Gemmata obscuriglobus: one gene and its partner. The protein of the gene in region 2 interacts with the protein of the main gene of each other region in a pairwise test. Links are inferred from orthologs where the notes say so. Each region holds a gene or a part of one and is shown on either strand. Other genes may lie near its edges.

Region 1 (7,843 bases), 4.4 Mb from region 2 along the record:
GCCGCAGTCTCCCCCCAGGAGTATTCGCCCGGGAGGGCGAGCGCGGTTTTCAGTGTTTCGCGGATCTGTACCAAATCGGGCAGGCTCCGGGCTGACACTGGCGCCGTCGCGCCGGCCAGCCGCGCGCGGTACGCGAGGTAGTCGTCGATCTCTTTTAGCCGGCTCTCGACGAACCCTCGCCGGTCGTTCGAGAGCGAGCGGAACGCCGCATCGTTGGCGAACCGCCGCAACGTCTGGCGGTTGCGGTCACGTTCTGGGTCGGACAGGCGCACCGCCGCCGGGGGTTCGTGTAGCTCGTAGTCGTCGACCCGCGCCGCGAGATCGGGCGCGCTACCCTGGGGCGGGAACAGCGCGATCGACCCGAACGCCAGGACGAGGAAGCACAGCGCGGTAAGTGCGGCGCGCACGGTCCACCAGAGCCGGGCCTCGGACCGGCGGTGCCGCTCGTGGTGCGCCTTGGCGGCCGCGAAACAGTCGCGGAACAGTTCCGCCACAAGATAGGGTTCGTCCGCAGGCGTCGGCGCTTCGAGCAGCGGCGGGGGGCGGAGCGCGACCGCGGCCACCGTCAGGTCGATGCTCCCGAATGAGAGGAACGGAGCCGCCGGGGCGTCGCCGTGGTCGGCCTCTTTGAGGAACTCGTCGAACTCCGCCCAGGCGTAATCGACGCGGTCCGCAACGCGGGCCTCCCACTCCCGACGTGTGTCACCCTTCTGAGCCAGTCTGTCGCACTGCGTTAGGACCAGGAACACCGGGAACCCGCCGACCGTCCGCGCGTCTGTTTTCGCCCGTTCGACGGTTGTGAGGAACGCGTCGAACGCCTTGAACGCTTCCGCCAGTTGCGCCCGGGTGCTGGCCGCATCGACGAGGAGCACGATGGCGTCGGTCTCGACCACCGCGCGGGCCAGTTCGCTGTCGGGGTGACGCTGGGTGATCGGCTCGGAGTGTCGGATCAGGTCTTCGGCGGCCTTGCCGTCGCAGTCATCAAGGATCACCGTGAGCGGGTCCGAAACGGCCCGCGTGCCGACCCGCCAGGGGCGTAGCCGGACGGTAAAACTCGTCAGCTCGGCAGAGCTGGATTCGAGCGTGCCGCTGTAAGCGGCGTCGCGTATGAGTGGCAGTTCGGGCGAAGTAGGTACTACCTCCCCGCGGAGAGTTTCGCCCTGCACTTCGCCGGCGCGCATTAGCGCGCCGATCAGCGCGGATTTGCCCGCGCCGCGGTGCCCAAACAGCAGCACACGGGGAGCATCGAGCGGTAGACTGCCGGGGTGCGAGGCCACGCGCGTAACCTCCGTCCGTGGTGGCCGCGTTACGGGTGGTCGGTTCGCGGCATCGGTCGGGGCCACGCCCCGACATCTCATGTTACTCAAACCTGTTTTGAATGCCCGCTTCTTGCACCCACGCGGTGAGCCGCTTCATTTCGGGGTGGGTGGTAGACAAGCGGTCCTTGGCGAACCGAAACACCAGTACCGGCGCGGGCTTGTCCTTCGGGCGCTCGGCGACAGCTTTCTTCAGTTCGTCGAGCGTACGCGGCGTCGGGTCACCGTCGAACACGTAGAACTTGGCGTCACTCACGTCCGCGCCGCTGAGGATCGAAACGCGCACGTCACCCGGAGTGGGTTTCGGTTCGACCTTCGGCTCGATTTTCGGCGGCTCGGTTTTCTTATCGTCCTTCGGAGGTGCCGTGGGTTGTTGCTGCCGGTTCTGATCGTCTCCGGTGCTTTTCAGCTCGCCCCCGCCCCCACCGCCGAACAGTCCGCTGCCGCCGGACCCGAATACGATCAACGCCACGACGATCGCCGCCAGCACGCCGCACAGCAGTCCGCAGAGGCTCTTGAGTTGCGCCGGGGCCTTGTGCGCGAACACCCACCGGTCGAGTGCCCAAGCGATCAGCCGGCCGCCGACGTAGCCGGCCAGGAAGCCGCCGCCGACGGCCAGCGCTTTGATGACGAACTCGGCCAGTTTGTTCGACGCCGCGGACGCGATGCCGTCGGCCAGGAGTGTGTCGAGCATGGGGACCTCGGGCGCGGCGCTACTGGAACTCGTGCGGCACGTCGCGGAACCAGTGGTGGATCTGATCTTCCTGCTTCTTAGTCGGGAACCCGCTCGGGTTCTGGGGGTACAGAATCAGGAAGAACACGTCCTTCACCCCGCCAGACTTGCTCGCCAGCGTTTTCTGGTGGGCGATGAGGCGCTGGGCGTCGGCTTCGGTGCGAATCTCCTGCCGGTCGGGGTCGAAATAGTAGAGCGTGCCGTCCTTGCGGTCGGTGTGCAGCACCCGGACCACCAGCCGGTCTGTGACGCGTGCTTGAGCGGCCTTTTCCATGCGCAGCAGCCGGTCGCGGGCCTCCGTCAGTTGCCGCTGGAGCTCGCGCACGTCCGCGGAAAGCGACTCTTTCGGTGGTGCGGCCTTCTCCTCCGGCACGTCGGCCGACTGGGTGCCGCCCACGAACGGCATCAACAGGAAGATCCCGAACAGCAGGATTAGCACGTCGATGAACGGCACAAAGAACCGCGTCACGGCGCGGCGGGGCGGCGCGATCACGACTTTCCCTCGCGCGACTCAACAGGGGCCGGCGTGCCCGCCAGCGAGCGGATCAGGTCCCGACCGATGGTGACCACCCACACCGGCAGTATGTTGATGAACGCCATGTACAGCCCTCCGCCGGTGGCGGTGATCGCGGGCGCGTATTTGCGAATGATCTCCTGCGGGGTCGGGTTGGCGCCGGGGGTGATCGAGTTAAAGGTTTGCAGGATCGCCGCGACGGTGCCGATTAGCCCCAGCAGCGGGAACCACTCGGCCGCCTGGCACAGGTTCCCGAGCCAGCGGTCGGCCCGCAGGTCGAAGTCCGTTTCCTGCCACCGCAGCGCGCGCCACGCGAACGCCGTTTGCACGGTGAAAAGGGTGAACCCGATGGCGATGATGATCCAGTCGATGGGGGACTCGGCGACTCGCGCGAGGTAGTCGCGGCGCGCGTCGGAGGGCACCGCCACAAACACCAGAGCCGCCGTCAGCACCGGGACCGCGGCGAACACCAACGGCAGCACCTGATGGATCCAGAGCCGGCGCACGGAACCTCCCCTCGCGAGCGGCCGATTCCTCCGGCCGTGAACGCATTAACGGTAGTCGACAGGCCCGCCAGGATAAACGGGGGCGTGAAGGCAAGGGACGTCTTTTTTGTTACTGTTTATCTTGGCGGGTCCGTCAACGCGTCCGGTTGCGCATCACTTCGCCTCCGCAAGCCATGCGGGCATCTCACGGAGCTTGCCGTCACGGCCAACGCACGCGAGTGTGGTGAGCCCCTCTGCGATCAGGACGGCGCCCCGGAACACCTCGTACTTGTGCTCGAGGCGCACCGGCGAGGTGCGGGTCACCGTGGTGCGGATCGTGAGCACGTCGTCGTAGTGCGCCGGGCTCTTGTACTTCACCTCGGCTTTCGCCACGACCAAAAAGAACCCCTGGTCTTCCAGTTCCTTATACGACTCCTGCCGCGCGCGGAGCAGTTCCGTGCGGGCCTGCTCGAAGTACACTAGGTAGTTCGCGTGGTGCAGCAGCCCCATGCGGTCGGTCTCCGCATAACGCACGCGGATCTGAATTTCACCGGTCAGCATCTCGGACCTCACAAACGGCCCGCTCGGGCCGGGCCAGTCACGCGCCCCGTCGCCCGGCGGCGCGGGCGATTACTTGATGAACCCGACGCGGTTCTTTCCCGGGGTCGGTCGGACCGGCGGCCAGCCGAGCTTCCAGTCGAGGTACAACGGGAAGAACACGAACACCGCCTTTCCCAACATGAGTCGGTCGGGGACGGTCCCCCAGGAGCGGCTGTCGGAACTGGCCGCGCTGTTGTCGCCCATGCAGAAGTAGTGCCCGGGCTGCACATAGTAGATGTCGCCCTCGTTGTAGTTGGGCGACGGACCGGAACCCGCGGGCGACCGCAGGCTGAGCGGCAGCGGGCTGGCGTCCGGGTCCGCGTACTTGGAGCTCTGATCGCGGTTCCAGGTGTAGTAAATGTCGCGGTGCAGGGTGATGTGCCGGACTGTGGCCCCGCCTTTCGCACCGATCCCGGCCGGCGCCTCCACGTCGTTGGCCCTAATCCACCCCTCTCTGTTGGTGTCGAACTCGTCGTAATCGGTCTCCTTGAGCGGCGTGCGCTCGTAATCGGCGGCGCCGCCGAAGTCGATCCGCTGACCATCCACCCACACCCAGAGCCGGGCGTCCACGTTGGCGAACCGGAGCCGGTGCGTCCCGGCGGTCACCGCGCAAGGCCGAGCGCTCAGCTCGGCGTTCTGGCCACCGGACCGCGTGAGTGTGACCTTCCCGTTGCCGAAGGTGGCGCGGAACCGGTCCATTCCGCGCGACAGTTCCAGGGAGACCTCGGCACCGGGCGCCAACTCGGCCTCGCACTCCAAGATCAGGTCGCCGACCCAGAGTTGCTCGTCGGACTCGGTGGGGCGGCTGACGTTGTAACCCAGGAAGTTGTCGATGAGCCGGTCGGTGACCTTGGCCTTGTCGGTCGGCCACTCGCCCCGGAGGTGCCTGGCGTCGTCATCGTCCACACCCCGGCCGCGCTCCCCGACCCGCCACTCGGTGCGGGAGTGCCGGTACCGGAGCCAGTCCAAGCTGTCGCCCTTGTGAGCGAACGCGCGTGGGGCAGTCGGCGCGTCGGTGGTCCACGCCTCGGGCCGCTCCGGCGCGTGCCACCGCGGTCGGGCCAGTTGTGCGATGTCCTCCGGCTGTCGGTCGTTGTCCCAGACGATTCGGCGGTCCGCGAGCAACTGCCCTTCCTCTTTCCGCACGATCCGGAAGCCGCCGTCAATGTGGGGGGGGAAGCCGGCGTTCCGCGACGCCTCGAACCGCGCGACCGCCTGCGGGCTGTTCCGGTGCCGGAACCGGGGCTGCCACCAGTCCAGTTTCGGCGCGTCCGGGACGGGGTACGACAACGACGACGTGACATACAGGTCGCCGCGGTGGACGGCCAAGGTTTCCCCTCCGGAGCCCATCATCCGCTTGATGTAGTTCTGGGCCGTCTGCTGCGTCTGCGGCGCCTCCGGGTACTTGAACACCACCACGTCGCCACGTTCGGGTTCACGGAGGTGGTAGAGCGGTTTCAGCACCAGCACCCGGTCACCGCTGTTGTTACGCGGCCACTCCGGGAGGTCATCGATTTGCCCCCGGTGCCGGCAGTTGGGGCACACGTAATGCGTGAGCCGCACGAGCTTTCGGTTCTGTAGCGGGTTGTCCGGCGCGTCTCCCTCGACCTCGCTATGCGAGTTGAGCGGGAACGTGTGGCCGCACTTCGGACAGGGTATAATCTTCTGATAGCCGTAAAGCGTTTCAGCCATCGACCCGGTGGGGATGACAAACGCTTCGGTGATGAACAGCTTCAGCAAGAGAACCAGAACGACGACGAATACGATCGTCTCGACGACCTCACGGGCCGGATCGCGGTGCGCCTTTTTCTTCTCGTCTTCGGCGGTCTTGGCGGGATCGGCGGTCGCGGTTGGCATGCGGGCCTCGGTACGAGCAGAGCGAGCGTCGTTCGGTATTCGCTGGCGCGGGCGGTCAATTTCTGCGCGGTGGCCCGCGGTTGGGGAGCCTGTCAGTGCAGCCACCGGAGGCGGGACCAGTCGAGCGACTGGAACACGTGATCACGCCCGCCGACCGACACCCGACTCAGCCGGAGCGGTTGGTGAATCAGGAATGGTTTACCGATGAACGCGTCCTCCGGCACGCCCGGGTTGGGCCATTTCCGGCTGTCTTCGGAACTCTGGGTGTTGTCGCCGAGTACGAAATACTCGTGCCGGCCCAGCCGCGCCGGCCGGCTCCCGTGGTCGCGCTCGTCGGTGGTCGTGTAGTGGATGTCACGGCTCAGCTTCAGGTCGCGAACGATCACCTTGCACCCCCGCGCGGCGATCCGGCGGACGGGACGCGACTCCGGCGATCGGGGCTTCCCAACGGGGTCCAGATCTGCCGGGGGAATGACCATCCGCCCGTCGAGCGCAAGGGTGACCCGGCGGTCAACGAAGGCGAACTCGAGCCGGTGCTTGTTGCCGGGGGTGAGCGAGACACCGCCCGCAATGCCCAACCCGCCGCGGCCCTCCTGAACGAGCCGAGCCTGCCCCGCCCCGCGGGCGCCGACGCCGAGCTCCGCCGTTACGACATCGGCGCCGTCGGAGAGCCGGCACTCGAACGCCGCGTCCCCGGGCGCGCCGACCGCGGCGGCGACCTCGACCTCGCACGTGAGGTAGAAGTCGTGCGCGGCCGGCTCGCGGTCGCGGCGGATGGGGTATCCGTTGTACGCGTTCCACACGCGCACCGGCTCGGAGTCGCGCGCGTCCAGGTTCCAGTGCCGATACCGCACCGCGGCGACCGCTTGCGGGCCGTCGGAAGCGTCGAGGACCAGCGCCCCGTCCTCGATTACGGGGCCGCTCGCCGCGCTGGCGCCGTGCGGAAGCCGCGGGTCGCCCGGTTCGACCAGCCACCGCGCGCTCCACCCGTCGGGCTTGGGCGCGAAGTTCATGTCGAACACCGGAACGAGAGTCTCCCGGAGTTCGGCCAGTCCCTTGCGTACCAGCACGTCGTTGGCGTACACGTCGCCGTCGCGGATGGTGATCACCTCACCGGGTAGCCCCACGAGGCGCTTGACGTAGGGTTTGCCGAACTCCGACCGCTTCGGGTTCGGGCACCGGAAAACGACCATCTCCCAGCGCCGCGGCGCGCGCAGGTCGTAGACGTTCTTGTCCACCAGGAGCCGGTCGCCGCTCAACTCGCGGGCCGCGGCCAGCGAGAGCGTCTGCTCGCAGTTCCAGCAGAGCACCTTGAGGAAGTGTTCGGTTTCGCTGCCGGAACTGGGGCGCCCGACGCGCGCCGTCGCGCCGCACCGCGGGCAGAAGCCGTCGCGGTGGTGCCCGCTGAGCGCCGGCGACATGCTGCCGGTCGGGACGCCGAACGGCTCAAGCGCCGCAGTGCGAACGACGAGAAACAGCCCGACGAACGCGGCCATCACCACCAGCCCCGCGCGGAACGGGGACACGTTCTTGGTGGGCGGCGGGAGTTCGGCGGTCGGCTCTTTGTGTTCCGCGCGTGGCGTGGGCGCCGCCCCGTCGGGGTCGCCCGGGTTCGTAGCGGGTGTCGGCGTGTCGGTCATTAGGAGCGCCGTTGGAAACTGCCGAAAGGGTGACCCGCTCCCGGTCCGCCGAAGACACCAAACGTCAGTCGTCCGATTCTAATACCGCGAGGAACGCCTCTTGCGGCACCTCGACCTGCCCGATCTGCTTCATCCGCTTTTTGCCCTCGGCCTGCTTGGCCCACAACTTGCGCTTGCGGGTGATGTCCCCGCCGTAGCACTTCGCGGTCACGTTCTTGCGCATCGCCGCGATGTTCTCGCGGGCCACCACGCGCGCCCCGATGGCCGCCTGCAGCGCGACCTCGAACAGGTGCCGGTCGATCTCCTCGCGGAGCTTTTTCAGCACCTGCCGGCCCCGCCGCTCGGCAGACGTCCGGTGGACGATCACCGACAGCGCGTCCACCTTCTGCCCGTGGACGAGGATGTCGAGCTTCACGAGGTCCGCCGGGCGGAACCCGAGCACCTCGTAGTCCATCGTGCCGTACCCGTGCGTCACCGACTTGAGCTTGTCGTACAGGTCGTAAATGACTTCCGCGAGCGGCATCTCGTACACGAGGATGACGCGCTGCTGGCTCAGGTACTCGGTGCGGACGAAGGTGCCGCGGCGCTCCGTACACATGCCCATCAGGTCGCCGATGTTCCCGGCCGGGATCAGGAAGCTGATGCGCACGATGGGCTCGCGGAACTCCTCGATCAGCCCCGCGTCGGGCACCTCCTGC
Region 2 (7,575 bases):
AGGAACTGGTAGCACCCGCTCGGGTCCATCAGGTCGGTGATCGGGAAATCCATCCGCGAGCCTCCGGGCCACATCTCATCCACGGGTCACAGTCGGATTGACGACCGGAACGGGCGATACCGCCGTTCACCTCTTACGCCACATGAGCCGACAGGTTTTGGACTTCGAGTCAAAAGTCGTCAGGTCAGCAAGTAATAAAGTCACAAGCCATCATTATCACTGGATTTGCGACCTTACGACTTTCGACGATCGGACTTTTGCCCCGGAGCCCTTAAGTGTTCGGCGCGGCGGCCGCGCCGAACACTTGGCACACGCGCATTCGCGCCCAAGTGCAGACTCTTTAACCGGTTCCGGTGCGGTACGGGGATGCCCTTGTCGTGTGTCGGCTCCAAAGGTGCTTCCCCGGGCCGTCCCGTGAGCGGGGGCGGGTTCTCATTTTCATTAAAGGTAGTCTTGTTCGTGTTGCACGCCGACGCGGTTCTGGGTCTACTCACCGCCAAACCCGGGCACCCGGTGCGCCGGGCGGCGATGGTGGAAGCAGAGAAGATGCGGGCACTCGCTCCGAGTCGGGGCGGCACTGAACCGATGCGGCACGCGGCCCCGAGGTGCGCTGTTGCTCAGGCTCCGTTCTGCGATCCGAGGTCCGCAAGAGGAGTAACCATGTCACGGATGATCTTCGGTGTGGCGCTGGGCTTCGGTCTGGTCGTCGCGATCGGGTGCGGGTCGAGCCCGGCGCCCACGCAACCGGCCGCCGCGCCCCAAGAGCCCGAGCCGAAGAAAGGACAGGAGCCGGCCCCGGCGGCGCAGGTTGAAGCGCCGAAAGCCGAGGTTCCGAAGACGGACTCCCCGAAGCCGGGGGCGGCTCAGGTGGCGTGGGAACTCGACCCCGCGAAGCACGCGATCCCCAACGCGCCGGTGCGCGGGCGCGTCGCGGGAGCCGACGTGACGCCCGGGGTACTCGTCACCGCCGAGGAGGTCATCTTCCGCACCCCCGCGGACACGATGCAACCGCTCGAGCGGTCGGTAACGCTCCGGCTCGCGCCGCGGGTCCCGGGCCAGCCCACGCCGCCGCCGATCACGGGGCGGAGCTGGAAAGTGGACCCGAAGGACGCCGGGCCGGAGGTGTGGGTGGAGGTGAAGGGGCAGCCCATCCTCTCGCAGCCGAACGGCTACGCGCTAACGCTCGACCTCGGGGCACGCAAGAACGGCAAGGTGACCGGCAAGGTGTACGTGTCGCTGCCGGACAAGGACCAGACGGTACTGGCCGGCACGTTCGACGCGGAGTATTTCCGGCTCGCGGAGGAGCCCCCGGGCGCCGACGACGCCCCGTTCATTGTCGGCGAGGTCGCGGTGATGGGGGCCGCGCCGGGTACGCCGGTGCGGTGCGCGTGCGCCGCGTTCCTGCCGAACAACAGTTCGGTGTTCTTCCCGGAGTCGCAGGTCGAGTTCAAGGGCGCGCCGGTGAAGTTCGAGCACACCCGGATCGAGCCGGGGCGGTACCTGATCGCCGCGGCGACCGCGGGCGGCCCGGTGGTGTGGAAGTGGCTCAACGTGCCCGCCAACGGGATGCTGACCGAGCGCCTGACGCTCGACGTCACCAAAACCGGCGGCCTGGAAGTGACCGCCGCCGCGGACGCGAAGGGCACGGTGATGCTGGCGCCGGCCGACGACGCGAGCGCCGAGCCGCTGCTCCCGGAACTGTTCAAGGGCTTCGCCGTGATGACGGCCCGCGCGAACGCCGACATCGTGGCGGGCAAAGCCCTGGTGAAGAACCTCGGGCCTGGGCGCTACGAAGTTCGCCTCGGCGACGAACGCCGGATCGTGGAAGTGGTCGCGGGCAAGACCGTCGAAGTGAACATGGTTCCCGCCCCGCCGAAGAAATGACGCCGGCCCCGGGCGGTTAGCCGGCGCTTGTCGAACCGCCTGCGTCAGCAGGCGGGTGGCGCGCTCCGCAGGCCCTCAGGGTTGCGCGACACTTTGACGAGCCGCGACGGTCAGGGAGCGGAATACGTTACCCGCTCCCTGGCCGTCGCGGCTCGTTCCGACACGTTACAAACATCTCCGGCCGCGTGCTGGACACTGCACCCACGCCGCCCACAGCAATCAGTACCGCGGCATCCCCGGATCGACCTTGTCGGCCCAGCCCAGGATGCCGCCGGTCAGGTTCACGAGTTTCGTGTAGCCTTGCGCCTTCAGGAAGTCGATCGCCTTCTGGCTCCGCATCCCGCTCTTGCAGTGGACGATCACCTCGCGGTCCTGCGGCACCTCGGCCAGCCGCGACGGCAGTTCCGGGAGCGGGACGAGCACCGTTCCGGGGATGCGGCAGATCTGGAACTCGTTCGGGTTCCGCACGTCGAGGACGAACAGGTTCTCGCCCGCGTCGATCCGCTTCTTGAGCTGCTCCGGCGTGATGTCGCTGCCGCCGAGCGCGGGCTGTGCGGCGGTGGCGCCGCCCCGCACGCCGCAGAACTCTTCGTAATCGATCAGCCCCTTGATCGTGGGGTGCGGGGCGCCGACGGCCCACTTGGGGTCGCGCCGGATCTTGTACGTCTTGAACGTCATGTTGAGGGCGTCGTAGTGCAACAGACGCCCGATGAGCGGTTCGCCGATCCCCAGGATCAGCTTGATGGTTTCCGTCGCCTGGATGCAGCCGATCACGCCCGGCAGAATCCCCAGCACGCCGCCCTCGGCGCAACTCGGCACCTCGCCCGGGGGCGGCGGCTCGGGGTACAGGCACCGGTAGCACGGGCCGACGCGCGGGTCGAACACCGTCGCCTGCCCGTCGAACCGGAAGATGCTCCCGTACACGTTCGGCTTGTTGAGCAGCACGCAGGCGTCGTTCACCAGGTAGCGGGTCGGGAAGTTGTCGGTCCCGTCCACCACGATGTCGTAGTGCTTCACGATGTCGAGCGCGTTCTTCGAGGTGAACTGCGTCTCCCAGAGGTCGAGTTGTACCTCCGGGTTCACGTCGCGCAGCCGGTCGGCGGCGGACTGGCACTTCGAGCGCCCCACATCCGCGGTGCCGTGGATGATTTGCCGCTGGAGGTTCGAGGTGTCCACCACGTCGAAATCGACCAGCCCGAGCGTGCCGACCCCGGCCGCGGCGAGGTACAGCGCCAGCGGCGAGCCGAGCCCGCCGGTGCCGATGACGAGCACCTTCGCGGCCTTGAGCTTCCGCTGCCCGTCCAGCCCGACCTCGGGCATAATCACGTGCCGCGAGTACCGGGCGAACTCGGGCTGCGTGAGGGACACGTCGGCCCAGCGGCCGCTAAGCAGATCGGGAAGCGGCATTGAAGGTTCTCCGAAAGCAGTAAGTAAAAGCAGATTGGCCACAAAAAAGCACAAAGGGCACAAAAGGAAACCAAGGCAGAAGAGTGAGTTCAAACACTTCTTCTGCCTTGGTTTCCTTTTGTGCCCTTTGTGCTTTTTTGTGGCCAATCTGTCTTCGCGGCCCACCCACTAAATCGCGCCGAACGCGAGCGAGCAGTTGTGGCCGCCGAACCCGAAGCTGTTCGACAGTACCTTGCGCACACGGGCCTCGCGGGCCGTGTTGGGGATGTAGTCCAGGTCGCACCCCGCCTCGACATCCTGGTTCTTCAGGTTGATCGTCGGGTGCAGCACGCCGTGCTTGATGCTCAGCGCGCAGGCGACCGCTTCCACGCCGCCGCTGGCGCCGAGCAGGTGGCCGATCATGCTCTTGGTGCTCGACACCATGAGCTTCTTGGCGTGCTCGCCGAACACGAGCTTCACGGCCTTCGTTTCGGCCACGTCCCCCAGGCCGGTGCTGGTGCCGTGCGCGTTGATGTAATCAACGTCGGCCAGGTTCCAGCCGGCGTCCTTCACCGCCTCCCGCATCGCCTCCGCGGCGCCGATGCCGTCTTCGTGCGGGGCGGTGATGTGGAACGCGTCCGCGGTGTTGCCCGAGCCGCACACCTCGGCGTAGATCGTGGCGTTACGGGCCTTCGCCCGCTCGTACTCTTCGAGGACGAGGATGCCGGCGCCTTCGCTCAGCACGAAGCCGTCGCGGTCCTTGTCCCAGGGCCGGCTCGCGGCCTTCGGGTCGTCGTTCCGCTGGGACAGCGCGCGGCACGCGATGAACCCGCCCAGCCCGAGCGGCGTCACCGCCGCCTCGCTGCCGCCGGAGACCATCACGTCGGCGAGCCCGCTGCGGATCGCGGCCACCGAGTCGGCGATGGCGTGCGCCGCGGACGAACACGCGGTCGAAACGGTCGTGTTCGGGCCGCGCAGCCCGAACCGGATGGAAATGTTGCCGCTGGCCGAGTTCGCGATCATCTTCGCGATGAGGAACGGCCCGAGCCGGTCGGGGCCGCGCTCCATGAGCGTGCGGTGCCCGTCCTCCCACTCGGCCATGCCGCCGATCCCGCTGCCGAGGATGCACCCGCAGCGGAACGGGTTCTCTTTGGCGAAGTCGAGCCCGCTCTCCTTCACCGCCTCGTGCGCGGCGACCACCGCGAACTGGGTGAACCGGTCGAGCCGGCGCGCCGAGCGGGTGTCGATGACGGGTTCGGGGGTGAAGCCCTTCACCTCGCCGGCGAACGTGACCTTGAACGGCACGTCCGTGCCGCTCACCAGCTTGAACGCGGCGGTGTCGAAGAGGGTGATCGGCGCGATGCCGCTCTGCCCGGCGAGAAGGCCCCGCCAGTAGTCCGGCACGTTCAGCGCGAGGGGGTTCACCGTGCCCAGCCCGGTAACCACCACCCGACGGCGGGTCGCGGGAAAGGAAGAAGTCACTGTGGCTTGTTCTTGATTGCGGTGTCGATGTAGTCCACGGCTTCGCCGACGGTCTTGATCTTCTCGGCCTGGTCGTCCGGGATCTGGATGTCGAACTCTTCTTCCAGCTCCATGACGAACTCGACGATGTCGAGCGAGTCGGCGCCGATCTCTTCGATGAACGTGGTGTTGCGGGTGATCTTTTCTTTGTCGTAGGCGAAGTGCTCGCTCACGATGTCGATGACTCGTTGCTCAACGGACACGGTTCGTTCCTCCGGGCGGTGGTGGAGCCACCGCGACACCCACAGCCCGGCCAACTCCGACCGGCCCGCAGCAGCATCTCGCTTGTTGTATTGCGCCGGCGCGGCCCACGCGCCACGGGTCAGCGTTTCCCGGGCGCCAGCACTGCGACTGGCGATCGAAACTCTACTGAGGCGGCCCACAAAAGAAAAGGCCGCCCGCGCTCACGAGCAAGTGAAAAGGCAAAAGGAGAAAGGGAAAACAGTGCAAGAAGCGCCTCGCGCCGTGTCCCGCCTTCGTTGCTTTTTTCCTGTTCACTCCGCGGTTACGCCGCAACGTTTCGGATATCGGCTTTTCGGTGCAACCGCTTGAGGAGACCGGCGAGGACCCGCCCCGGCCCGATCTCGTAGAACCGCTCCACGCCTTCGGCCAGCAGCCCGCGCATGGTCTCTTCCCAGCGCACCGGCGACAGCACCTGCTTGACCAGCAGCCCGCGGATCTCGGCGGGGTCGGCGTGCGGCCGGGCGTCGACGTTCGACCACACCGGCACCTGGGGCGCCCCCAGGTTGGCCCCCGCGAGCGCCGCGGCGAGTTTCTCGTCCGCGGGCCTCATGAGGTGCGTGTGGAACGCGCCCGCGACGGCCAGCCGGACGGTGCGGATGCCGCCCTTCTGGACGCACAACTGTTCGAACCGGTCGAGCGCGGCCAGCGCGCCGGAAATCACCGTGTTGCCCGGGCAGAGCAGGTTCGCGACCTCGAGCGTGTCGGCGCCGCGGGCCTCGCTCACGAGCGCCTCGACCTCCGGCACCTCCATCCCCAGCACGGAAATCATGCCGGACGGGGTGGCGACGGCGGCGTCCTGCATCGCGCGGCCGCGAGCCTGCACGAGCCGCACGCCGTCCTCGAACGAGAGGGCGCCCGCGAAGGCGAGTGCGGTGTACTCGCCGAGGCTCAGCCCCGCGGTCGCGTGCACGCCGCCGAACGCGTCGGGCTCGGTCGCGCGGAGCTGCTCCAGGGCCGCCAGGCTCGCCACGAAGATCGCGGGCTGGCTCACGTCGGTCGCGTTGAGCTTCTCGGCCGGGCCGCCGACGCACACGTCGAGCAGGTCGTACCCGAGGATCTCGGACGCGCGGCGGAACAGGTCGCGCGCCGCCGGGAGCGACTGGCACAGCGCCCCGGCCATGCCGACCGTCTGCGCGCCTTGACCGGGAAACAGAAAGGCCGTGCGTGGCATGGGGAAACTCGCTCTCCGGCCGCGCCCGTTGGAATCAGTGACTGCTCATATCGGGGCGGCCGCACCACCAGAAACAAAAATAGGCGGAACGGCCGAAACGCGCTCCGCCATCAGGACTCACTCGTCGCCCTTGGGCAGCGCGGCGAGTTCGGCGACGATCTTCTCGTTCAGCTTCACCCGGACGTTGAGCGCCGCGACGCCCAGGGCGCTCGCGATGGCCTTGTCCTTGGACGAGCCGTGGCAGATGATGCAGACGCCCTCGACCCCCAGCAGCGGGGCGCCGCCGACCGCGCTGTAGTGGTACTTCGCCAGCAGCGTCTTCAGCGCCAGCGCCGCCTGATCGCGTTCGGCGGACAGCGTGCCGATGACCTCGTGGCTGATGAGCCCGACGACGAACTCCAGCACGCCCTCGCTGAGCTTCAGCACGACGTTGCCGGTGAACCCGTCGGTCACCACCACGTCGACCGCGCCGCGGTGGATGTCGCGGCCCTCAATGTTCCCGACGAACCGCTCGCTCAGCGGGCTGTTGCGGAACAGCTCGTAAGTCTTTTGGACGAGCTCGTGGCCCTTGCCCTCTTCCTCGCCCACGTTCATCAGACCGAGGGAGGGCTTCTCGATGTTCAGCACGTGCTTCGCGAAGACGCTCCCCATCGCCCCGTACTGGAGCAGGTGGCGCGGCTTCGGGAACACGTTGGCGCCGACGTCCATGATGACGCAGCGGCCCTTGGCCGTCGGCATCACGGTGGCGATCCCGGGCTTGTGGACCCCGGGCAGGAAGCGGCGCGACAGCACCCCGCCGGCGACGACCGCCCCGGTGTTGCCGGCCGACACCAGCCCGTCCACGTTGCCTTCGGCGAGGAGCTTCCAGGCGCGGAACACGCTGGCGTCCGGCTTGCGGCGCAGCGCCTCCGCGGGCTTCTCCTTCATCTCGACCACTTGCGCGGCGTGAACGACCTCGACCCTACCCGCCGGCAATGGAGACGCCGCGAGCAGCGGGTCGAGCTGCCCTTGGTCGCCCACCAGAACGACGGTGAGGTCGGGGTTCGAGGCGAGCGCCAGAGCGGCGCCCCCCACGTTCGGAGCCGGGCCGTGATCGCCGCCCATCGCGTCGAGGGCGATCCGCATGGTTTACTTCCCTTGCTTGTCGTCTTCTTCCACGGGCAGGGCGTCGCGGCCCTGATAGAACCCGCAGTTCGAGCACACGCGGTGCGGCATCACCGGCTCGTTGCACCGGGCGCAGTATTGAATTTGGACGGGCACAACGGCGTGGTGACTGCGCCGCGTGCCTTTACGGGAGCGGGAGGTCCGCCTCTTGGGTACTGCCATGACGCTATCTCGCGGTCGTAGTCTGGTTCCTAATCAAGAACGGC

Evidence for each region.
Region 1: the proteins of acpP (region 2) and GobsT_RS24105 interact in binary tests that used the Escherichia coli proteins (3 or more experiments, as listed by UniProt). The link is inferred for Gemmata obscuriglobus from one-to-one orthologs.

Annotation. Positions count from the first base shown.
Region 1 is NZ_CP042911.1:5,753,050-5,760,892, forward strand. Bases 1,917-4,892 are described here. They hold GobsT_RS24105 (acyl-CoA thioesterase), read right to left. Parts: upstream 3,610-4,892; coding sequence 3,223-3,609; downstream 1,917-3,222. Other genes in these bases: GobsT_RS24090 (hypothetical protein), read right to left, coding at 1,917-2,010; GobsT_RS24095 (hypothetical protein), read right to left, coding at 2,030-2,542; GobsT_RS24100 (MotA/TolQ/ExbB proton channel family protein), read right to left, coding at 2,539-3,069; GobsT_RS24110 (S26 family signal peptidase), read right to left, coding at 3,679-4,892. Also shown: GobsT_RS24085 (GTPase domain-containing protein), read right to left, coding at 1-1,277; more of GobsT_RS24090, read right to left, coding at 1,360-1,916; more of GobsT_RS24110, read right to left, coding at 4,893-5,505; GobsT_RS24115 (S26 family signal peptidase), read right to left, coding at 5,598-7,145; lepA (translation elongation factor 4), read right to left, coding at 7,210-7,843.
Region 2 is NZ_CP042911.1:1,308,621-1,316,195, forward strand. Bases 3,372-6,079 are described here. They hold acpP (acyl carrier protein), read right to left. Parts: upstream 4,995-6,079; coding sequence 4,749-4,994; downstream 3,372-4,748. Other genes in these bases: fabF (beta-ketoacyl-ACP synthase II), read right to left, coding at 3,460-4,752; fabD (ACP S-malonyltransferase), read right to left, coding at 5,297-6,079. Outside these bases: GobsT_RS05245 (hypothetical protein), read left to right, coding at 661-1,884; molybdopterin-synthase adenylyltransferase MoeB, read right to left, coding at 2,104-3,291; more of fabD, read right to left, coding at 6,080-6,205; phosphate acyltransferase PlsX, read right to left, coding at 6,323-7,330; rpmF (50S ribosomal protein L32), read right to left, coding at 7,334-7,531. UniProt on the Escherichia coli protein: Carrier of the growing fatty acid chain in fatty acid biosynthesis.